DNA from 2 places in the Variovorax sp. 160MFSha2.1 genome. Region 2 is predicted to be linked to the other one. Evidence: predicted binding sites of a transcription regulator. Region 2 holds the regulator's gene; the other holds the start of a gene.
What was found. Region 2 encodes sigma-54, which starts transcription at its own class of promoters, with help from an activator protein. Its sites were predicted from a motif close to TGGCANGNAANCTGCTTT; they were not measured.

Region 1: the regulator sigma-54 is predicted to act here: its motif matches at 4,444-4,461, upstream of ABL838_RS28640 (isopenicillin N synthase family dioxygenase).

What each region holds. Positions count from the first base shown of each region.
Region 1 covers NZ_CP157624.1:6,211,703-6,218,151, reverse strand. Annotated here, with positions in the region: gene ABL838_RS28660 (ABC transporter permease) at 1-284, opposite strand, end outside; gene ABL838_RS28655 (ABC transporter ATP-binding protein) at 277-1,803, opposite strand; gene ABL838_RS28650 (BMP family ABC transporter substrate-binding protein) at 1,822-2,925, opposite strand; gene ABL838_RS28645 (VOC family protein) at 3,009-3,395, opposite strand; gene ABL838_RS28640 (isopenicillin N synthase family dioxygenase) at 3,410-4,411, opposite strand; gene rutR (HTH-type transcriptional regulator RutR) at 4,609-5,313, shown strand; gene rutF (NADH-dependent FMN reductase RutF) at 5,444-6,001, opposite strand; gene ABL838_RS28625 (malonic semialdehyde reductase) at 6,016-6,449, opposite strand, start outside.
Region 2 covers NZ_CP157624.1:673,867-680,315, reverse strand. Annotated here, with positions in the region: gene ABL838_RS02990 (YceI family protein) at 1-322, shown strand, start outside; gene ABL838_RS02985 (YceI family protein) at 381-1,031, shown strand; partial or broken gene ABL838_RS02980 (LysE family translocator) at 1,051-1,694, shown strand; gene ABL838_RS02975 (phospholipase D family protein) at 1,696-3,297, opposite strand; gene rpoN (RNA polymerase factor sigma-54) at 3,308-4,921, opposite strand; gene lptB (LPS export ABC transporter ATP-binding protein) at 4,943-5,737, opposite strand; gene lptA (lipopolysaccharide transport periplasmic protein LptA) at 5,734-6,449, opposite strand, start outside.

The DNA of each region.
Region 1 (6,449 bases), 1.2 Mb from region 2:
GCGGCCTGGAACAGCACGGCGCGGAAGTTCTGGCCGTCGAAGAAGGTCTGCACCACGAACTCGTTGGCGAGCTCGTCGGCCGGCACGCCGGCCCCGATGAGGATCGCCGCCGAGATGGCGAAGCCCGCGAGCAGCGCGGCCGCGAGGATCAGCGCCTGCCAGCGCCAGGCCATGTGCTGGCGGATCTCCAGCGCGTAGCGGCGGCCGGCGAGCGGCTGGGGCTGTCGCGCTGCCGTTGTCTTGTGCGACGGGGCCATGTCGGCGGAGAGCGATGCTTCAGCCATGGTCCACCATCGCCTGTCCGATGGCCTGGCGGTCGGCGGGCTGCGCGAACTCGCCGGCGATGCGCCCGCGCGTCATCACGCCCACGCGGTCGGCGAGCTGCAGCACCTCGTCGAGGTCTTCGCTGATGAGCAGCACCGCCGCGCCGCTGTCGCGCGCGGCGCGCAGCCGCGCATGCACCTCGGCGCTGGCACGCACGTCGAGCCCGCGACTGGGGCTGTGCGCGAGCACCAGCGTAGGCGACTTGCCGAATTCGCGCGCCAGCACCAGCTTCTGCGCGTTGCCGCCCGAGAGCAGCGCGGCCTTCTGCGCGACCGAGCGCACGCCCTGCACGTCGAAGGCGCGCACCGCTTCCTGCGTGTCGCTCTGGATGCGGCCGCGCCGCAGGCGCCACACGGGCCCGTAGCGGCCGGTGTGCACGCGGCCGATGGCGTAGTTCTCGGCCACCGAGAGGCCGCCCGCGAGCGCGAGCCCGTAGCGGTCGGCAGGAATGGCCGCGATGCCGATGCTCCGGCGCACCGAGGCGGGCATGGTCTTCAGGTCGCCATGGCCTTCGAGCCGCATCTCGCCTTCGGTGGGTTCGCCTTCCAGGCCCATGATCGCGCCCGCCAGCTCGCCCTGTCCGTTGCCGCCCACGCCGGCGAGGCCGTAGATCTCGCCCGCATGCAGGTCGAGGTCCACCCCGTCGAGCACGCGGCGGCCCTCGGGCGAGGCCGGCGTGCGCAGCCCGCGCACCGAAAGGCGCACCGGCCCGCGCGGGGCCGCCGGCGGTTGAAATCCCTGCGCGGCGATCGATTCACCGACCGTGAGCTTCACCAGCTCGGCCACCGATGTCTCCGAGGGCTGGAGCGTTGCCACGGTGCGGCCGCCGCGCATCACCGTGACGCGGTCGGCGTAGGTCTTCACGTCGGCCATCTTGTGCGTGACCAGCACCACTGCCGCCCCCTTGCGCGCCAGGCCCTGCACCGTCTGCAGCAGGCGCGCGGCCTCCTGGTCGGTCAGCACGGCCGTGGGCTCGTCGAGGATCAGGATGCGCGCGCCCGCCAGCAGCACCTTGAGGATTTCCACGCGCTGCTGCTCGGCGACCGACAGCGCATCGACGCGCTTCGAGGGATCGATGTCGAAGCCCAGCTCCGCCGCCTTGTTGCGGATGTCGCGCGTGATCTCGCGCAGCCGCTCGCCGTGGCTCTGGAACTCCGCCGGCGGCGGCGCGGTGAGCAGGATGTTCTGCGCCACCGTGAAAGGCCGCACCAGCTTGAAATGCTGATGGACCATGCCGATGCGGTGCTTCGCCGCGTCGCGCGGCCCGGCGAAGCGAACCGGGTTGTCGTCCACCAGCAGCTGCCCGGCCTCGGGCGCGTAGAGCCCGGCCGCGATGTTCATCAGCGACGACTTGCCCGCGCCGTTCTCGCCCAGGAGCGCATGCACCTCGCCCCAGCGTGCGGAGAAGCGGGCATCGGTCAGCGCCGCGAAGCCGTCGAAGGACTTGCGTATGCCGGTGAGTTCGAGCGCGTTGGGCATGAGGTGCGTGGCTCCGGCTTACTTCTGCGTGACCACGCCCTTGACGAACCAGTCCATCTTCCAGAGGTCGGCGTCCGAAAGAACGGCGCCCTTGGCCACGCGCTCCTTGCCGTCGCGGTCGGCGAGCGGGCCGGCGTAGACCTGCTTGCCCTTCATGATCGCGTCGCGCTCGGCGGTGATGAGAGCGGCTTTGTCCTTGGGCACGGCGGGCCCGAAGCCGGCGATGTCGGTGCCGCCGTCCTTCATTTCGATGAAGGCGCCGTACTGCGCGGGCTTCCAGCCGCCGGCCATGATCTTCTTGAGCTCCGGCGTCAGGAAGCGGTCCCACACCCACACGGAGGAGCACAGCGTGGCCTTGGGCGCGAACTGGCGCAGGTCGCGGTGGTGGCCGGTGCCGTACACGCCGCGCTCCTGCGCGACGATCTGCGGCGTGGGGCTGTCCACGTGCTGGCCGATCACGTCGGCGCCCTGGTCGATGAGCGCGGCCGCCGCTGCGCGTTCCTTCACCGGGTCGTTCCACGCGCCGGTGTAGATCACGTTGACAGTGGCGTTGGGGTTCATCTTCTGCGCGCCGAGCGCGAAGGCGTTGATGGTCCAGTTCACCACGCCGAAGGGGTTGGCCGCGACGAAGCCGAGCTTGCCGGTCTTCGAGGCCGCGCCGGCGGCCATGCCGCAGAGGTACTGGCTCTCGTAGGTGCGGCCGTAGAACGATTCGAGGTTGCTGCCGTTGGTGGTGCCCGAGCCGTTGAGGAAGGCCACGTCGGGGTACTTTGCGGCCAGGTCCTTGAAGCTGTCGGAATAGCCGAAGGCGGTGCCGATCACGATGTTGGCGCCGCGCTGGATGAACTTCTCCGCCGCGGGCTTGATGGCCGAGGCGTCCTCGGGCACGTTCTCCACGAACTGGATCTTCTGGCCGATCTCCTTCTCGATCTTCACGCGGGCCTCGTCGAAGGCCTGCGTCCAGCCGCCGTCGTTCTTGGGGCCGAAGTAGAGCATCGCGATCTTCGGCTTGTCCTTCAGCGTGAAGCCGTCGGCCGCGGCCGGCAGCGAGAACGAGGCGCCGCAGGTTGCGAGCGTCAGTGCCAGGCCGAGGGCCGGGCCGTTGGAGGAAATGCGCGGCATGGAGCAACCTTTCGTGAGGAGCGTGAAGACGAGGGAGAGGAAGGCGGAAGAGGGAGAAGAGAGGGAAGGAAGGCCGCGCGCCGCTACATCATGAAATTGATGCGGAACACGTTGCCCTCGGGATCGAGCAGCACCGACTGGTACCAGTTGTAGTAGGTGACGTACGGCGCCTTCACGAGCGTGGCGCCGGCCTCGAGCGCGACGGGCACCATGCGGTCGACGTCGGCCTGGCTGTCGACGTCGATGTTCAGCAGGAACTTCACGCCGCGCGTGTCGGAGAACTCGCCCAGGTGCAGAAGCTCGTAGGCATCGAGCGCGTTGAAGCCGAGGCTCGACTTGCCGGTGTCCAGCCCGCGGAAGATGGGCGAGCGGATCGCCTCGATCTCCTTGAAGCCGAATACGCGCTGGTAGAAGCCGCTGAGCGCGACCACGTCCTTGGCGAAGACGTTGACGTAGGAGAGATGGGCCATGGGTTCGGAGGGGCTCAGGCCGTGACCTTGGTGCCGCCGAAGGTCGTCTGCTTGACGAACTTCGAGGTGAGGTGGTCGCCCGAGGAGATGGGCGCGTACTTCGGCTCTTCGCCCGGTGCGAGGCAGCTCGGCAGGCACTCGACCATCGCGTCGTAGTTGGGCTGGTGGAAGAACACCAGCGACTGCCGGCGGTTCGTGCTCGCCACCTCGAAGGGCGGGTTGATCACGCGGTGCAGCGTCGACACCCACTGGTCGTTGGTCCACTGCATCATGAGGTCGGCGATGTTGACCACGAGGCCGCCCTCGACCTGCGGCACGTCCACCCACTGGCCGGCCTTGTTGAACACCTGCAGGCCCTTGTCGTCGGGCAGCACGATGGTGAGGCTGCCGTAGTCGCTGTGCGCGCCCGCGCGAAGCTGGCCGGGCAGCGGCTGCTCGCGCTGCGGCGGATAGCTCAGCACGCGGAACATGCTGATGTGCCTGTCGATCTTGTCGTCGAAGAAGGTCTCGGGCAGCGAGAGGCCGAGCGCGAAGACGCGCATCAGCGAGCGCGAGAGATCGCTCATCGCCTCGAAGTACTGCTCGTAGGCCTCCTTGAAGCCCTCGATGGGCGGCCAGCTGTTGGGCTCGAAGTGCGGGCCGGCGGCGGGGCCGCGGTGGTAGTCGTCGTCGGGCACGTTCGAGGGGCCGATGGAGAACGACTCCTTCAGGTCGCCCGGTGCCGCTTCCTCGAGGCTGTAGGAGAGGCCTTCCTCGCCCACCGCGCTGTAGCCGCGCACGGCGTCCTCGCGCGGGCGGTCGACCTTGCGCTTCTCTGCGAGCGGCATGTCGAAGAACCTGCGCGAGAGCGAGGACACGCGCGAGATCAGCTCTGGCGAGATGCCGTGGTTGGTGATGACGAGGAAGCCGATGCTGCGGCAGGCTTCGTCGACTTTCTTCGCTACCTCCGCCTTGCCTTCGGCGGTGCCGGCGAAGTAGGGCGCGAGATCGATGATGGGCACGGACAGCAGGGTCATGGCAGGTTCCTCATGCTTGGCATGCCTTTCGCCATGCAACGTCTGTGCCAGTTGGACCAAATGGACAAACAGCATCCGTCGCGTCAGCATGGTGCGCGGGAATGCGTTGCGAAGGCGGTCGCGGCGCAAGGCGATGCACCGTGGCCTTACAGTGGTGCGCGTTTGTCGATTCACGATCAGATCAAGAGCGAGGGAAGATGCCGAAGACAAAAGCGCTGGCTGCGAATGCCGGCAAGGAGAGCCCGGCGCGCAAGCGCGCGAAGCCCGCGGTGCGAAGCGCTTCCGCAGTGAACCGCCGGTTGCGTCAGATAGAGGACAAGCGCAGCGCGATCCTGGGCGCCGCGCTGGGGCTGTTCTCGCGCTTCGGCCTGCACGGCACCTCCATCGACCAGGTGGCCGCACGCGCCGACGTGTCGAAGAGCAACCTGCTCTACTACTTCGCGAACAAGGAAGAGCTCTACGTGAACGTGCTGCGCGACCTGCTCGCACTGTGGCTCGAACCGCTGCGCGGCTTCAGCGCCGAGCAGGATCCGGCCCAGGCCATCGGCGACTACATCCGCCGCAAGCTGGTGGTCTCGCGCGACAGGCCCGACGCGTCACGGCTCTTCTGCCTGGAGATGATCCAGGGCGCGCCGCTGCTGCGCGACGAGCTCGATCGCGAACTGCGCACGCTGGTGGAGAAGAAATCGGAAGTGATCCGCGCGTGGATCGATGCAGGCAAGCTGGCGCCTGTCGATCCGCATCACCTGATCTTCGCGCTGTGGGCGATGACGCAGCACTACGCGGACTTCGGCGTGCAGGTGCAGGCGCTGTCGGGGCATACGCTGGAGGACGAAGGGTTCTTCGAGCAGACCGTCGAGAACGTTCAGCGCATCGTGCTGCAGGGCATCGTGCCGCGCTGAGTCTTGCTCCCTCTCCCCTTGGGGAGAGGGCTGGGGTGAGGGTGGCGGCCTGAAAGTCACTGCTGCTGTTGCGAGCGCCGTTGCCCCCTCACCCTAACCCTCTCCCCGAGGGGAGAGGGGAGAAAACGGGTCAGTGCTGCGGCGGCGCAGCGATCTCGTGATACCGGCGATCGAAGTAGATGAGCCCCTGCGCCGCCCCGCCGATGGCGATGGAGACGGCTTCGCAGAACAGCACGTCGTGCGTGCCCGCGCTCGTCGCGTGCACCACGCGGCAGTCGAAGGACACGGCCGCGTCGTCGAGCATCGGCGAACCGGTGGTCTTGCTGCTCCAGCGCGCGGCGGCGAAGCGCTCGTCCATCGGCGTCTTGCCGCCAAATAGCGCCGAGAGCGACTGGTGCCCGGCAGCCAGCACGTTGACGCACAGCACGCCGTTGGCCTTGAACGCCGGGTACACCGAGGCCGAGCGGTTCAGGCACACCAGCAGCGTCGGCGGCTCGTCGGTCACGCTGCACACGGCCGATGCGGTGAAGCCCGCGCGGCCTGCGGGGCCGTCGGTGGTGATGATGTTCACCGCCGCGCCCAGCCGCGCCATCGCGTTGCGGTAGTCGGCCTTCTGCAGGCCCTGCGGCAGCAGGGCAGGGTTGGGTGACGATGGAGCAGGGTTCGAGGCCATGGCGTTGTGCAGCATCTCGCGTGACTCCTTCAGGCCAGCAGGCAGGCCTCGTCGAAGGACAGCCGCGGCAGGCGGCCGAACACCTTCGACGCGTCGCCGTGGCCGAGGTTGATGAGGAAGTTGACGGTCCAGTCGGAGCCCTCGAAGAAGGCCGCGCCGACCTTCGCCTTGTCGAAGCCCGACATCGGCCCCGCATCGAGCCCGACCGCGCGCGCCGCGAGCAGCAGGTAGCCGGCCTGCAGGCTGGCGTTGCGAAAGGCCGTCTCGTGCGCGGCCTCGGGGCTGCCGGTGAACCAGCTGCGTGCATCGGCATGCGGGAACAGCGTGGGCAGCCTGTCGTAGAACTTGCGGTCCCACGCGGCGATCACGGTGACGGGCGCTGCCATGGTCTTGTCGAGGTTGCCCTTGGAGAGGGCGGGCGCGAGGCGCTGCTTGCCTTCGGGCGTGCGCACGAAGACGAAGC
Region 2 (6,449 bases):
CGAACTGCCCAAGCAGCCATGGTTCGACGCCGCGCACTTTCCGCAGGCCAGCTTCCAGTCGGGCGCCATCAAGGCGCTGGGCGAGGGCAAATTCGAGATGGCAGGCAAGCTCACCATCAAGGGCACGACGAAGCAGGTGACGGTGCCCGTCAGCATCGCGGCGGCAGCCGGCGGCGGCAACTACTCGGTGGCCTCCGGAAGCTTTACGATCCAGCGGCTCGACTACAAGGTGGGCGAAGGAGAATGGACCGACACCTCGGTGGTCGGCAACGATGTGCAGGTGCGCTTCAAGTTCACGCTGGCAGGGCTCGCCGCGCCGTGAGCCGCCTCCCCCGCTTTCCTACCCGGTTTTCTCTTTCATGCTCCATGCAGCCAACGCCATGAAAAAGCTTCTTCTTCTCGCCGCGGCCCTGTCGGCCGCCGCATTCACCGGCAGCGCCTCGGCGCAGCAACAACAGCAACTGCCATCGGAATTCGCGCCGGCCGTGGCCGCCAAGCCCGCGGGCGGGCCGGCCAAGAACGCCAACTACGTGATCGACCCGACCCACACCTTCGTGATGTACGAGATGGGCCACTACGGCACCACCACCAACCGCGGCCGCTTCAGCACCAAGGACGGCTCAGTGCAGATCGACGGCACCGGCGCCAGCGGCAAGGTCGACATCACGATGGACATCAGCTCCATCAACACCGGCGTCGACCTGCTCAACCGCCACGTGCAGAGCAAGGACTTCTTCAACGTGGCCGAGTTTCCGACCGGCCGCTTCGTGGCCGACCGCATCGACATCTCCGGCGACAAGGTGGTCGACGTGCCCGGCAAGCTCACGCTGATGGGTCAGACCCGCCCCGTGACGCTGAAGGCCGTGCGCTTCAACTGCTACCTGAGCCCGCTGATCAACCGCCAGGTGTGCGGCGGCGACTTCGAGACCACCGTGGAACGCAGCGACTGGGGCATCACCTGGGGCCTGAACTTCGGCTTCGAGAACAAGGTGCGGCTGCTGGTGCAGGTCGAAGCGGTCAACGTGCAGTGACGACACCGAAGGCAACGCCATGATCGACACCACCCTAGCCCTGCTCGGCATCGCCGGCGCCATGACCGTGGGCGCGATGAGCCCCGGCCCCAGCTTCGTGATGGTGGCGCGCACGGCCGTGACTTCGCGCGCCGACGGCCTGGCGGCCGCGCTGGGCATGGGCGCGGGCGGGCTGGTCTTCGCGATCGCGGCGCTGGCGGGGCTGCAGGCAGCGTTCCTCGCGGTGCCGGCGCTGTACCTGGCGATCAAGGGGTTGGGCGGCGCGTACCTCTGTACCTGGGCTTCCGCATCTGGCGCGGCGCGCGGCAGCCGCTGGCCGTGGCGCAGGAGGCCGATGCCTCGCAGCGCCCGCAGGGCCGGGGCAAGCGCACTTTCCTGCTGGGCCTTGCCACGCAGGTGAGCAACCCGAAGACGGCCGTGGTCTACGCGAGCATCTTCGCGGCCTTCCTGCCGCGCGAGGTGCCACTGGTGCTGGCGCTGGCGGTGCCGGCGGTCATCTTCTGCATCGAGACGGGCTGGTATTCGATCGTGGCGCTGGCACTGTCCTCGGCGGCGCCGCGCTCGGCCTACCTGCGCTACAAGGTCTGGATCGACCGCGCGGCGGGCGGCGTGATGGGGCTGCTGGGGCTGCGGCTCGTGTGGTCGGCCGTGCGCGGCACCTGACCTAGAGCAGGCTCTCCGGCGTCAGCGGCGCCAGGATCTCAAGCATGGTCCGGTCCCAGAAGCCGGAGTCGGGCTCCTCGGTCAGCACGGTGATCTTGCCGGCGTCGTCGCTGACCCATTCGATGCGCGACTGGTCGCTGCCCTCGGCGAAGCGCAGCCTGTAGGCGCCCTGCTGCTTGAGCACATCGATGAGCTTCAACGCCTGCTGCGCCATCTCGGGGCTGCGGATGAAAAGGCCGATCTCGGTGTTGTGCGTTTCCGAGCGCGGGTCGAAATTCATCGAGCCGACGAAAAGAATGCGCTGGTCGATCACCGCCGACTTGGCGTGCAGCCGGCCCACCGAGGTGCCGAAGAGGCCCAGCCGCACGCTGCTGCGGGTGCGCTTGGTGCTCAGCTCGTAGAGATCGGCGCCGAGCTTGAGCATGTCGGGCCGGTAGCGGCGGTAGGCGGTGTGCACCAGCGGCTCGTCGGTGGCTGCCAGCGAGTTGGTGACCACGCTGATCTTCACGTTGCGGCCGCGGATCTCGCGCATCACCTCCAGCCCCGAAGCGCCCGGGATCAGGTAGGGCGAGACGATGGTCACTTCAGAACGCGCGCGGCGCATCTGCTCGACCACGTTGTAGCGCACGCTGTCCACGTCCAGCAGCGGCACGCCGCCGTAGGAAGCGGTCTTGCCGATCACGCGCTCGGGCGAATCGGCATAAGCCTCGGCGGTGGTCCAGATCAGGCCGAGCTTGCCGGCATCCAGGTCTTCGGCCATCGGGCTGTAGCCCAGCAGGTCGTTGGGCGCGGGCTTCGGCGGCGGGGGCGTGGTGTCGGGGCCGGTGGCCAGCTCGAAGCGCTTCTGCAACTCCTCGCGCGGCAGGTCGCTGGTCACCACGGACTGGATCGGCCGCACGTAGATGCTGTTCCAGTACTGGTCGAACAGGCTGCCCAGCCGGGGAACCAGCGCGCCGGTGACGAAGGTGTCGAGGTCGATGAAGTTCTCGCCCGAGGTGCGCCTGAAGTACTGGTTGCCGATGTTGCGCCCGCCCGCCACCGCCATCGCGCCGTCGGCGATGAACAGCTTGTTGTGCATGCGGCGGTTGACGCGGCTGAAGTCGAAGAGCGAGGCGGTGAAGCGCTTCAGCAGGCTGCCGCGGCCGGCCGGGAAGGGGTTGAACAGGCGCAGCTCCACGTTGGGCGTGGCGGCGAGGCCCAGCAGCAGCTCGTCCTCGCCGGAGGTGTAGAGGTCGTCCATCAGCAGCCGCACGCGCACGCCGCGCTGGGCGGCGTCGCGCAGGGTGCGCAGCAGGTAGCGGCCGGTCTCGTCGTTCTCGATCTGGTAGTACTGCACGTCGAGCGTGCGCTGGGCGCGGCGCGCGAGCTGGATGCGGGTGTCGAAGGCGAAGTCGCCGCCGGGCATCAGGCGGAAGCCGCTGAGGTCGGGGTCGGGCTGCGAGGCCAGCGCGATCTTGCCCAGGGCGGTGTCGGCCGAGACGGCGATGGTCCTGGTGGGCGGGCGCGGGGCCTCGTCGGGCAGGGTGGCGCAGCCGGCGAACAGCAGCACTGCCACCATGGCGAAGACCCAATGCCCGGCGCGCGACATCAGGCCACGGCTCATCGGCTTCTTTCTAGAGTGCCTTGCGCAGGTTGGCGGGGGCGATGCGCAATGCTTCGCGGTACTTGGCGACGGTGCGGCGCGCGCACTCGATGCCCTGCTCCTTCAGCATCTCGGAGATCTGGCTGTCCGACAGCGGCTTCTTCACGCTCTCCGAGCCGACGAACTGCTTGATGAGCGCGCGCACCGCGGTGCTCGACGCGTTGCCGCCGGTCTCGGTGCCCAGCGCCGAGCCGAAGAAGTACTTGAGCTCGACCGTGCCGAAGGGCGTGGCCATGTACTTGGCGGTGGTCACGCGCGAGATGGTGGACTCGTGCAGGCCCAGCTCGTCGGCGATCTCGCGCAGCACCAGCGGGCGCATGGCGAGCTCGCCGTGCACGAAGTAGCTCTTCTGCCGCTCGACGATGGCGTTGCTCACGCGCAGGATGGTGTCGAAGCGCTGCTGGATGTTCTTGATGAACCAGCGCGCCTCCTGCAGCCGCTGCGACAGCGCCTGGCTGCCCTCGCCCTTGTGCGACTTGAGCGCGCCGGCGTAGATGTCGTGCACGCGCAGGCGCGGCATGACCTCGGGATTGAGCATGACGCGGAACTTCACGTTGGTGCCGCGCCCGGTCTTGGTGACGATGACGTCGGGAACGATGATGTTGCGTTCCACGTCGACGAAGCTGCGGCCCGGCTTGGGCTCCAGCCGCGCGATGACCTGCAGCGCCGAGCGCACCAGCTCCTCGCTGCTGCGGGTGAGCGTGGCCAGGCGCTTGAAGTCGCGGCGCGCGAGCAGCTCCATGGGCTGCTTGCAGATGGCGATGGCGGTCTTGCGGACCAGCTCTTCTTCCTCGGTCTCGTCGTCGCTGGCCATGGCGCGCAGCTGGATGCTCAGGCACTCGCCGAGGTCGCGCGCGCCGACGCCGGCGGGCTCCAGGCTCTGCAGCAGGCCGAGCGCCACCTGGAAGTGGTGCACGAGGTCGTCGAACTCGTCGTTGTCGTCGCCGGCCAGGCCCGAGGCCAGCGCGGGCAGCGAGTCTTCGAGGTAGCCGTCGTCGTTGAGCGATTCGATGAGAAAGCGCAGCGCGGCGCTGTCGCTCTCGTTGAGCCGCAGGCTCAGCGCCTGGCGGTGCAAAAAGGACTGCAGCGACTCTTGGCTGCGCGCGAGCTCGGTGGCATCGGCGCGCTCGTCGTCGCCTGCGTTGTTCTGGCGCGCGGGCGCATCGCCGCCCCATTCGCTGTCGTCGGGCGCCATGTCGACGGTGCCGTCGCCTTCCCAGTCGGGCTCGCGCTCGGAGATCTCGGCGGCGGGGCCGTCGGAGTCGGCGGCCGTGGAAGCCGTTTCGGAAGAGGAAGTGGTGGAGGTCGAACCGGACGTGGGCGCGAAGTCGCTTTCGCCGCCTTCACTGCCGCTGCCGCCATTGCCATCCTCGTCGCGCGGTACCGGGGCATCCGCAGTCTCGAGCCCGAACTCTTCGCGCACGGCTTCTTCCGCGGTGCGCTCGAGGAACGGGTTCTCGTCGAGCATCTGCTCCACCTCCTGGCTCAGTTCGAGCGTGGAGAGCTGCAGCAGCCTGATCGACTGCTGCAGCTGCGGCGTGAGCGCCAGATGCTGCGAAACGCGAAGGGACAGCCCTTGCTTCATGATGGAAACCGCCCCCGCGCCTTACATGCGGAAGTGCTCGCCCAGGTACACCCTGCGTACCTCGGCGTTGTCGACGATCTCCGAAGGCGTGCCTTGTGCCAGCACGTGCCCGTCGCTGATGATGAATGCGTGGTCGCAGATGCCCAGCGTCTCGCGCACGTTGTGGTCGGTGATGAGCACGCCGATGCCGCGCTCCTTCAGGAAGCTGATGATCCGCTGGATTTCGATCACCGCGATCGGGTCGATGCCGGCGAAGGGCTCGTCCAGCAGGATGAAGCGCGGCTGCGTGGCCAGCGCGCGCGCGATCTCGACGCGGCGGCGCTCGCCGCCCGACAGCGCCAGCGCGGGCGAATCGCGCAGGTGGTCGACGCGCAGGTCGGCCAGCAGGTCGGTCAGGCGCTCCTCGATGTGCTCCTTCGACAGCGGCACCAGCTTGCCGTTCGCGTCGGGCTCGCTCTGCAGCTCGAGCACGGCACGCACGTTTTCCTCGACCGTGAGCTTGCGGAAGATGGAGGCTTCCTGCGGCAGGTAGCTCAGGCCCATGCGGGCGCGGCGGTGAATCGGCATGTGGGCGATGGGCTCGCCGTCGATGGTGATGTCTCCGGCATCGGCGCGCACCAGCCCCACGATCATGTAGAACGAGGTGGTCTTGCCGGCGCCGTTCGGGCCGAGCAGCCCGACGACTTCGCCCTTCTGCACGTCGAGCGAGACGTCCTTCACGACCGTGCGGCTGCCATAGCTCTTCTTCAGGCCGCGCGCGACCAGGCGGCTGCCCGGTGCGCCGTTGGCGTCCTGAGTTCCTGCGGATTCGATCACTTGCGCGTGTCTCCCTGGTCACTGAGCGTGGTGCTCTGGCGCAGGCCCTTGCCGGGTGCAGGGGTGGGCGCCGGAGCCGGCGCCTTCGCACCGCCGGCCGGGGCCGAGGCGCCTGCGGCCGGCGCGGTGGCGGCCTTGGGGGTGAGGATGGTCCTGACGCGTCCGCCCGGGGCCGAGGCGTTCACGGCAGTGTTCGGCGGCACGGTGGAACCGTTGACGGTGTAGGTGTCGTTGCTCTGGTCGTAGACGATCAGCGCGCCCTGGCTCTCGTCGTTCGGCGTGGCGCCCAGCAGGCGGCGCATGGTGGCGTTGCGGATGAACTTGACGTTGTCGGCGCGGCTGTCGTACTCGATGACTTCCGACTCGCCTTCGATCCACTCGTCGGGCGCGTTGCGCTTCTGCTTGTAGTAGGCCCGCTTGCCCGGCGCCGCCGTGACCACGCCGTACTGGTAGCCCTCGGCGTCCTGGCGCACGTCCAGCCGTGCGCCACGGATGATGATCGTGCCCTTTGTCACCAAAACGTTGCCGGTGAACACGCTGGTCTGCTTCAGGTCGTCGTAGCGCATCGAGTCGGACTCGATGTTCATCGGCTTGGAGCGGTCGGCGGTTTCGGCCACCGCTCCCGAGGCGAGGCCTGCCAGCAACAGCGCGCCGGCGGCCAGGCGGCCGATGCGACGCAGGAAGGGGGTTGTGGGGTAAGAGTGCAATGTCA